Regions from separate parts of the Streptosporangium sp. NPDC006007 genome, predicted to be linked through region 2. Evidence: riboswitches for the same ligand, from Rfam matches in the RefSeq annotation. Region 2 holds a riboswitch; each other region holds the start of a gene.
What was found. A riboswitch is a leader RNA that binds a small molecule or an ion and turns the genes downstream of it on or off. The one in region 2 is predicted to bind cobalamin.
Positions count from the first base shown of each region.

Region 1: another riboswitch for cobalamin. It lies ahead of ABZ194_RS05700 (ABC transporter substrate-binding protein); the one in region 2 lies ahead of ABZ194_RS01300 (ABC transporter substrate-binding protein).
Region 3: another riboswitch for cobalamin. It lies ahead of ABZ194_RS23595 (CbtB domain-containing protein); the one in region 2 lies ahead of ABZ194_RS01300 (ABC transporter substrate-binding protein).
Region 4: another riboswitch for cobalamin. It lies ahead of cobN (cobaltochelatase subunit CobN); the one in region 2 lies ahead of ABZ194_RS01300 (ABC transporter substrate-binding protein).

Region 1 covers NZ_JBEXUG010000005.1:27,476-29,666, forward strand. The annotation lists gene ABZ194_RS05695 (iron ABC transporter permease) at 1-307, opposite strand, end outside; gene ABZ194_RS05700 (ABC transporter substrate-binding protein) at 494-1,435, opposite strand; cobalamin riboswitch at 1,504-1,631, opposite strand; gene ABZ194_RS05705 (Gfo/Idh/MocA family oxidoreductase) at 1,795-2,191, opposite strand, start outside.
Region 2 covers NZ_JBEXUG010000001.1:288,669-290,859, reverse strand. The annotation lists gene ABZ194_RS01305 (iron ABC transporter permease) at 1-336, opposite strand, end outside; gene ABZ194_RS01300 (ABC transporter substrate-binding protein) at 333-1,337, opposite strand; cobalamin riboswitch at 1,494-1,682, opposite strand; gene ABZ194_RS01295 (hypothetical protein) at 1,851-2,033, opposite strand; gene ABZ194_RS01290 (hypothetical protein) at 2,073-2,191, opposite strand, start outside.
Region 3 covers NZ_JBEXUG010000035.1:48,995-51,185, reverse strand. The annotation lists gene ABZ194_RS23605 (histidine phosphatase family protein) at 1-200, opposite strand, end outside; gene ABZ194_RS23600 (CbtA family protein) at 197-940, opposite strand; gene ABZ194_RS23595 (CbtB domain-containing protein) at 948-1,142, opposite strand; cobalamin riboswitch at 1,172-1,292, opposite strand; gene dop (depupylase/deamidase Dop) at 1,432-2,191, opposite strand, start outside.
Region 4 covers NZ_JBEXUG010000017.1:79,015-81,205, reverse strand. The annotation lists gene cobN (cobaltochelatase subunit CobN) at 1-1,322, opposite strand, end outside; cobalamin riboswitch at 1,431-1,630, opposite strand; gene ABZ194_RS15865 (precorrin-3B synthase) at 1,766-2,191, shown strand, end outside.

The DNA of each region.
Region 1 (2,191 bases), on a different contig from region 2:
TGTCGTCGCCCTTCATGAGCACGATCACCGCCGTGGTCGTGAGACCGGCCCCGGCGGCGGCTCCCAGCAGGTAGGGGTCTGCCAGCGGGTTGCGGAACACCCCCTGGTAGGCCGCGCCGGCGGCGGCGAGCAGCCCTCCGACGATCACGGCGAGCAGGACCCGGGGCAGCCGGAGCTCCCAGAGCAGTCCCTGCTCGATCGGGAACAGCCCCGAGTCCACCGAGACGAACGGCAGCCAGTCGAGCAGTTGCAGCGCGACCTTCCGCGGCGCCAGGTCCGCCGCGCCGATCAGCAGGGCTGCGAGCATGCTCGCCAGCAGGACGCCGCACGCCGCCAGTGCCGCCGGCAGGCGGAGGCGTGGCGCCCTCCGGACCGTGACGCCGGGGGAGGCGCCCGGCCCCCAGCCGTCGCCCGAGATGTTCGACGGGGACGTCTCGGGTGAGGTGCCGCCCGCGGCGGCGGAGGGGGCGGGGGCGCGGGGGAGGTCGGTCACTTAGCTGTTCGTGGCCTTCTGGACGGCGTCGCCGACCTGCTTGGCGAGGTCCACGACGCGCGGGCCCCAGCGGGAGGCGACGTCGTCGTCAAGGGCGACGACCCGGTCGTTCTTGATCGCGGAAAGCCTGGACCAGCCGGGGCGCTTGGCGAGGGTCTCCCTGGACTGGCCGCAGCACTTGGTGTCGGCCAGGAAGACGAGGTCGGGGTCGGCCTTGGCGACGAACTCGGCGGAGAGCTTGGGATAGCCGCCGGCCGCCTCGGGAGCCTTGTCGGCGATGTTGGTCAGGCCGAACAGCCCGTAGATCTGGCCGATGAAAGTGGTAGACGTAGCCGAATACGGGGTTTTGTCCAGCTCATGATAGTAGGTGAGGTTCTTGCCCTTGGGCGCGGCGGCGGCGAGTTCCTCGATCTGCTTCCTCATCCCGGCGACGAGCTCGGTGGACCTGGCCTTGTTGCCGGTGGCCGCCCCGAGGTCGGCGATCTGGTCGTAGGCCTCGTCGAGCCTGCCGGCCGCGGGCTCCAGTAGCACCGGGACGTTGAGCTTGCCCAGCTTGGCGACGACACCGTCGGTGTCGTTGGAGAGCACGATCAAGTCGGGCTTCCTGGCGATGATCGCCTCCACGTTCGGCTGGAAGCCGGACAGGTCGCTCCTGGGGGCCTCAGCCGGATGGTTGGACTGGTCGTCCACCGCGACGACCTGGGGGCCCGCGCCCACGGCGAAGAGGCTCTCGGTGGCGGAGGGGGACAGGGAGACGATCCGTTCGGGCCTGCTCGGGATCACGACCGGGCCGTTGCCCGCCTGGACCGTGACGGGGAAACCCGGCGCGACGGTGGCGGCGGGGGTGGCCGAGCTCACGGACGCGGTGGAGTTCTGACCGCACCCGGCCAGGGCCAGCAGGCCGAGGAGCGCGCCGGCGAAGACGGTACGTACGGGCCTCACGCGAGGTCCTTTCAGTCACCGGAGCAGGGGACCCGCGAAAGGGACGGATCACCCTTTTCCACGAGGGTTGACGACGTCGGCGCGGCGGCAGGCGACCTGGCTCGATCCAAAGGATCATGACAGTTGCGGGACAGCGCCGGACTCACACCGGACTTCGCTACACGCTGCGCGTCAGACAAACGTTATCAATCCCCCAGAACAGCCGGACGTCAAGGGTTTGCCTCCGGATTTCTCCCGGCCCCGCCTCCACTCGGGGGCGATTGACCAACCCAGCGCGAAGATGTGGCCGGCGCCGATGAGCGGAGCACGGGCCGGTGGGCGTTCCCCGCACGGGCCGGTGCGCGTTCCCCTCCGCGGCCCTAACCGAGTTGCCGCTCCGCGGTGGCGATGATCTCCTGCAGGCGCAGGCCGTGCGCGGCGTCGAGGGGGTGACCGCCACCGCGCTCCACGGTCTCGGCGAACTCGGCGAGCATCACGGTGAAGACGTCGGGACCGAGCCGGTCACTGTTGATCGACTCCCGGCCGAGCCGGCCGTAGACCTCCACGTGGGAGGGGGGTGTCTCACCCGGCACGCTCATGCACAGCGACGCCTCGCTGACCGCGCCGGTCTCGTGCTCCAGCAGCAGGCCGACCCAGCCCCTCGGGTTGCCGTGGGCGCGGACCGAGGCGACCCGGCCGAGCGCGGCGTCCAGCATGTCGATCATGTGCGGGCCGACGTCGAGGATCGCGCCGCGCTCCAGCCGCCAGGGGGTGGCG
Region 2 (2,191 bases):
CAGCGGATTGCGTACCAGCGCCTGCAGGGCCATCCCGCACACCGACAGCCCCGCGCCCACCACGCCGCAGAGCAGGATGCGAGGAACGCGGACGTCCATCACGATCGTCTCCCTGACCGGCGTCCAGGTGGGCTCGGCCAGAGGCGCGTACAGCCGGTGCAGCAGAATGGCCCACACCTCACCGAGCGGCAGGCGCACCGAGCCGACCGCGATCCCTGCCGTGGCGGCCATCGTCACGGCGACCGCGAGCGCCGCCAGGACCAGCGTGTACGGCACACGCCCGCGGCCACCGGCGGCCGTGACCACCGGCGGCCGGGAGGTGGCGATCTTGGTCACGCGAAGCGGTCCGGGTGGATCTGACGGGCCAGCGACTCCACGCCGGAGGGCACCCGCACGCCGAGCACCGCCGACGACAGCGGCAGCACCGCGAACCGCCGGTTTTTGATCGCGGGTACGTCCTTGAGCGCCGGGTTGGCGAGCAGGAACCTCTTCTTGTCCTCCAGGGGCTCGTCGCCGTAGTCATAGATGACGATCACTTCGGGCGCCCGCTCCGCGACCTGCTCGAAGGAGACGTCTCCGAAGGACTTGGGAAGGTCACCGAACAGGTTCGTCCCACCGGCCAACTTGATCATCTCGTTGCCGATACCGGCTCCGCCCGCGGTGAAAGCGGTCTTTTCGCCGCTGTCGTAGACGAACACCTTAAGCGGGCCGGCCCCGTCGATCTTCTTCTTGACGCCGTCCAGCACACCGCGCATCGCGGTGATCTGCCGCTCGGCGCGGTCGGGCACACCGAAGATCCTGCCGATCGCCCGGATCTCGTCCTCGGCCCGGGTCACGGTCACCGGGCCGGTCGGGCATCCCTCGACGTTGACGTGGGAGTCGATCCCCGCCCTGGCCAGGACGGCCCGGCCACGTCCCTCCTTCTCGTCGAAGGCGCTGTTGAACCCGCCGTAGACGAAGTCGGGCTCGACCGACAGCAGCGCCTCGTAGGAGGGGTACTCCTTGGCGAGCACCTTGATCCCCCTGTAGGCGGCCCCGTACTCGGGAAGGATCCTGTCGTCGAGGTAGGCGGTCGCCACCATCGACCTCTCCAGCCCCAGGGCGAGCATGATCTCGGTGGCGTGCTGGTTGAGCGCCACCGCCCGCCGCGGTGGCCTCTGGAAGGTGGTCGTCACACCGCAGTTGGTCACGGTGAGGGGGAAGCCCGCGACGGCCGAACCGGTGGAGGACGAGCTCGCGGCAGGAGAGGCGCCGGGTTGCGTACCGGTTCCGCAGCCGGTCACCAGCAGGGCGGAGGCGAGGAGCAGGAGGAGGGGAAGCGAGCGTCGGCTCGTCATGAACGAGGTCCTTTCACCCACGGGCCGAACCCGATGAGCGGGGCGGGGGGGCCGGATCATCGAAAGAGGCTCATGACGCGCGCAGCCCGAAGGACCTCATGCCGGATGGGCGACATGGCGATCACCGCTCCTCTCTTGGGGAGATCCGCCCCAATTTCTGCGAGGAGGCGACCGCGTGAGTCTCCTGGCTCTCGGGTCGACGCTCGTCCCGGCCTTCCCACCCGTCATCCGGGCAGTGGCCTGTTCGGGATCCGCTCACCGATCACAGTGGCGGGACCGCACCGGATTCACACCGGTTTCCTCGATCCGCCGTCGCCTACGAGCACATCGTCTCACAGGCAAAGACAGGATCACAGGCGGGCAAAACCACGAATTCCGCACCACCACCAGAGAACCTCACCGACGTCGACCTCCGGATCCGCGCCCCGGCCGGGTCTCCTCGTCTCGTTATACGGCCTCGCGCTCCGTCTGCCTCCGAGTCCGTACCGCGGGCGCGGAGGGCGAACAGGACGGTCAGCGCGACAGGCGGCGCACATCTCCGGGCTTGACCGCGACGATACGGCCCCCTTCGCCCCGGCCGCGTCTGCGCCAGGCCGGCTTTCGGTGGGTGCCGCCGAAGAGGTTCGCCATGGCCTGGGCGAAGTCCTTGAGCGCCTGCTCCTGCGCGGGCGACGGCCGAAGCCGGAAGCGGGACACGCCGATCAACCTACCGAGCCCACCGACAGAACCAGGAGATCACCGTGCCTGACCGTGCCGCGTTTCCTCCCCGCCCCGAAGGACGGGGCATCCACGCTGGAGGTGGCTGGTGAATGGGCTGGGAAACCGGTCGGGCCGGAGCTCACCATCCGGAAACC
Region 3 (2,191 bases), on a different contig from region 2:
GCCTCGGCCGTCTGGACGCAGCGCAGCTCGGCGGCGCGAACCGCCGCGGCGCCCAGCCCGATCGGCGGGGTCAGCCCGGCGGCCCGGCGCAGGCCGGGGCCGTCGAGCGGTTCGTCGCCGGGGAACGCGGCCCGTGCCGTCGCCGCCGTCGACCCGTGGGAGACGAGCAGCAGGCGGGTGACCCCCACCGGGGCCGTCACACCGGGCTGCGTCGGCGCGCGGCGAAGGCGAAGAGCGCGCCGACGCCAAGCCAGAACACCGCCTGGGTACCGAGGGAGGCGATACGGAAGTCCCACAGGAGGTCGGCGGGGAAGCCCGGGGGCACCTCGTCGATCTCCGGCAGGAGGATCCAGGCGGCCGCCACCGGCACCAGCAGGGACGCGCCGCCGGCCAGCCAGCGCAGCCACGGCTCGCTCCGGGAGGCGTACCGGTAGGCGGCGGTGCCCGCGCCGACGGCGAGGATCCCGACGACCACCGCGGTCAGGTAGAGCACCGTCCGCTGGTCGATCGTCTCGGGGTCTCCGACGGCAGGCGGGTTGGCGGGATATTTCAGGAAGGGCACCAGGACGATCGCGAGGAACGCCGCCGCCGCGAGGGTGACCGCGAGCACCGGTTCCGATCGGGGGCCGACCCTGCCGCGCACCGCCGCGTAGACGAGGGCGAACAGGCCGCCGACGGCCACGCCGTACAGGCCGAGGGCGAGGAAGAGTCCGAGGCGCTGGCCGTTCCTGCTGACGGGCGCCTCGTCCTCGTCGTGGGAGTGGGCGGGCTGGGCCGCCTCGTGGGAGTGGGCACCGGCGGGGGAGGCCGCCGCGGCCGCCTCCTCCAGCGCGATGGCCCGATCGATGCGCGGCTCGCCCGCGGTGTAGGCGAAGACGGCCGCGAACAGGCCGGCGAGCAGTCCGACGAGCATGCCCCGGACGATGAGTTTGACGATCACGTGCGGCTCAGTGACACGGGACGCCGAGCAGATGGCGCCCGTCGTGCATGAGTTCGTGCAGGTAGTTACCGGCCTGCGAGACGGCTCCCTGGTCGAAGGCGACCAGGTAGGCGACCAGCAGCAGCACCGGTACGGCGAGCAGCCAGCGGGTGAGTGCCTGCCATGGGATGGGCTGGGCCTGCGGAACCGAGATCTGGCTCACGGCCACCTCCTCCGGGATTGACGCGTCCCTTTTCGTAGGTCGGTGGCGGCCGAGTGACCTGGCTCCCGGTCCCGAAGGGCCCGGTTACAGTGGCGCGACCGCACCGGAATCTCACCGGATTTCCCTCGCACCGCCACAAAACACCCGGAACGTACCTCGGTTTGCCGTCATCCGTCAATCCACACGGCATCGGACGCGTCCCTGGCGGAGACACCTCCGCCTCGCCGGGGCGTCCGGACGTCGCCTTTGGGGGAGGCGCCCGTCCGGGCGCCTCCCCCAAAGGCGACGATCACTGCTCACCGGTGAGGGCGGTCACCAGGTCGGCGGCGGAGCGGCAGCGGTCGAACAGCTCGCCCACATGGGCCTTGGTGCCGCGGAGCGGCTCCATGGTCGGGACGCGCTGCAGCGACTCGCGGCCGGGGATGTCGAAGATGACCGAGTCCCAGGAGGCGGCGGCCACCGACTCGCTGAACTGGCTCAGGCAGCGGCCCCGGAAGTAGGCCCGGGTGTCGCTGGGCGGGGCCTCGATGGCCCGCTGGACCTCGTCCTCGGTCACCAGGCGCTGCATCCGGCCGCGGGCCACCAGCCGGTTGTACAGGCCGCGGTCGGGGCGGATGTCGGAGTACTGGAGGTCGACGAGCTGCAGGCGGGGATGGGACCAGGGCAGGCCGTCGCGGGTGCGGTAACCCTCCAGCAACTCCAGCTTGGCCACCCAGTCGAGCTCCCGTGACAGCTGCATCGGGTCCTCCGCCAGGCGGGTGAGGACCGACTCCCAGCGGTCCAGGACGTCCTTGGTCGGCTCGTCCACGCCGTTGCCGCTGCGTTCCTCGGCGTACTTGCGCGCCAGCTCCAGGTATTCCATCTGGAGCTGGACCGCGGTGAGCCTGCGGCCGTCGCGCATGGAGATCTCGTACTTCAGCGTCGGGTCGTGGGAGACCGCGCGCAGCGCCTGGACGGGGTTGTCCACCACGAGGTCGCGGGTGAAGTAACCGTCCTCGATCATGGCCAGGACCAGCGCCGTCGAGCCCAGCTTCAGGTAGGTCGAGATC
Region 4 (2,191 bases), on a different contig from region 2:
GGGGCCGGCCCCCAGTGCCGCTCCATCCGCGAGCGCAGGTCCGCGGGGAGCGTGGCGTACCAGTCGCGGTACCGGCCGGCCGCGATGCGCACCGGGTTTCCGGCGAGCCGCTCCTCGGTGAGCCAGTCGGGGTCCTGGCCGCCGGCCGCGATCAGCGCGTGGATCAGCGCGTCGCCGTCCTGCTCGGTCACGCCGGGCAGCTCGCCCTCGGCGCCGACGCGGTAGCCGTGCTCGCGCATCGCGGCCAGCAGCCGCACCAGGCTGGCCGGGGTGTCCAGGCCGACCGCGTTGCCGATCCTGGAGTGCTTGGTGGGGTAGGCCGACAGCATCAGCACGATCCGCCGCTCGGCGGGCGGGACGTGCCGGAGCACGGCGTGCCGGACGGCGATGCCGGCCACCCGCGCGGCGCGCTCGGGGTCGGCCGTGTAGACGGTCAGCCCGTCCTCGTCGATCTCCTTGAAGGAGAAGGGGACCGTGATGATGCGCCCGTCGAACTCGGGGATGGCGACCTGGGTGGCCGCGTCGAGCGGGGACAGCCCGTCGTCGTTACCCTCCCAGGACGCCCGGCTGCTCGTCAGGCAGAGTCCCTGGAGGATCGGCACGTCCAGCCCGGCGAGCGCGCCGACGTCCCACGCCTCGTCGTCCCCACCGGCCGACGCGGTGGCCGGGCGGGTGCCGCCGGCGGCGAGCACGGTCACGACCAGGGCGTCCACCGTGCGCAGCGCCTCCAGCAGGCCGGGCTCCGCGCTGCGCAGCGAGGCGCAGTAGACGGGCAGCGCCCGGCCTCCGGCGTCCTCGACGGCCGAGCAGAGGGTCTCGACGAAGGCGGTGTTCCCGGAGACGTGGTGGGCCCGGTAGTAGAGCACCCCGACGACCGGCCCGTCCTCGCGGCGTTCCCGGCGCTCCAGCACGCCCCAGCCGGGCGTGGGCTCGGGCGGGGCGAACCCGTGACCGGTCAGCAGCAGGGTGTCCGACAGAAAGCGGTGCAGCTCGGCGAGGTTGGCCGGTCCGCCGTGGGCGAGGTAGGCGTGCGCCTCGGCACAGACCCCGCCCGGCACGGTGGACAGCTCCATCAGCTCGGCGTCCGGTGCCTGCTCGCCGCCGAGCACGACGACGGGCCGGGGCCCGGCGAGCAGGGCGTCCAGCCCCTCCTCCCAGGCGCGGCGCCCGCCGAGCAGCCGGACCACGACCAGATCGGCGCCCTCCACCAGGAGCGGCAGGTCCTCGGCGAGGAGCCTGGCGGGGTTGCCCAGCCGGTAGTCGGCGCCGCTCGCGCGGGCGCTGAGCAGGTCGGTGTCGGAGGTCGAGAGCAGCAGGATCACGCGCCACGCTCCACGCGGGGCGGAGCGGTACGGCTCGGCGCCGCCAGCGGCGGACGGGGGAACGGCGAAAAACGCACGGGGCTTCCTCCCTCGGGGTCCTCGCCCCGGGTCGTCGTCGGCTACGACGGCTGGAGTCTCCTGGCTCCCGGATCGACGCTCCTCCCGGCCTTCCCGTCCGTCGCCGGACAGTGGCCTGGATGGGGTTCGCTCCCCGGTTACAGTGGCGGGACCGCGCCGGACTCACACCGGCTTCCTCCCTTTGCCGTCGCCAACGATGAGACTACGGCAGCGTCCTTCCGGCAGGAAACCGGTATGGGTGCCCGGTTCCCCGGCGGAGGAGGGGGCTGCGGCGTGCCGCGGCGGCCGGCGACGCCGCCGGAGGGTGCCGCCCGGGCGGCGGCCGCGGGCGGAAGACCTCGGGGGCAGGGCCTACCATCCTCAACGTGCAGATTGGCGACTTTTCCCGGCGATCGCGAGCCGACGCCTGCCCCGGAGCACTTCAGGTGCACGCCGCCGCCGACGGAGGGCTGGCGCGGATCAGGGTGCCCGGGGGCCGGTTGACGGCCTCCCGGCTCCGCGAGCTCGCCGGGGCCGCCGCCGGCTGTGGGAGCGGTGTCATCGAGCTGACCTCGCGGGCGAACGTCCAGGTGCGCGGGCTCGGCGACGGGGCGCAGGCCGGTTTCGCGGCCCGGATGGCGGCCGCCGGGCTGCTGCCCTCGCTCACCCACGAGCGGGTCCGCAACATCCTCGCCTCCCCGCTGACCGGCTGCGACGCGCGGGGGACACTCGACGCCGGCCCGCTGGTCGACGAGCTGGACCGGCGGCTGTGCGCCCGGCCGGGCCTCGCCGGACTGCCGGGGCGTTTCCTG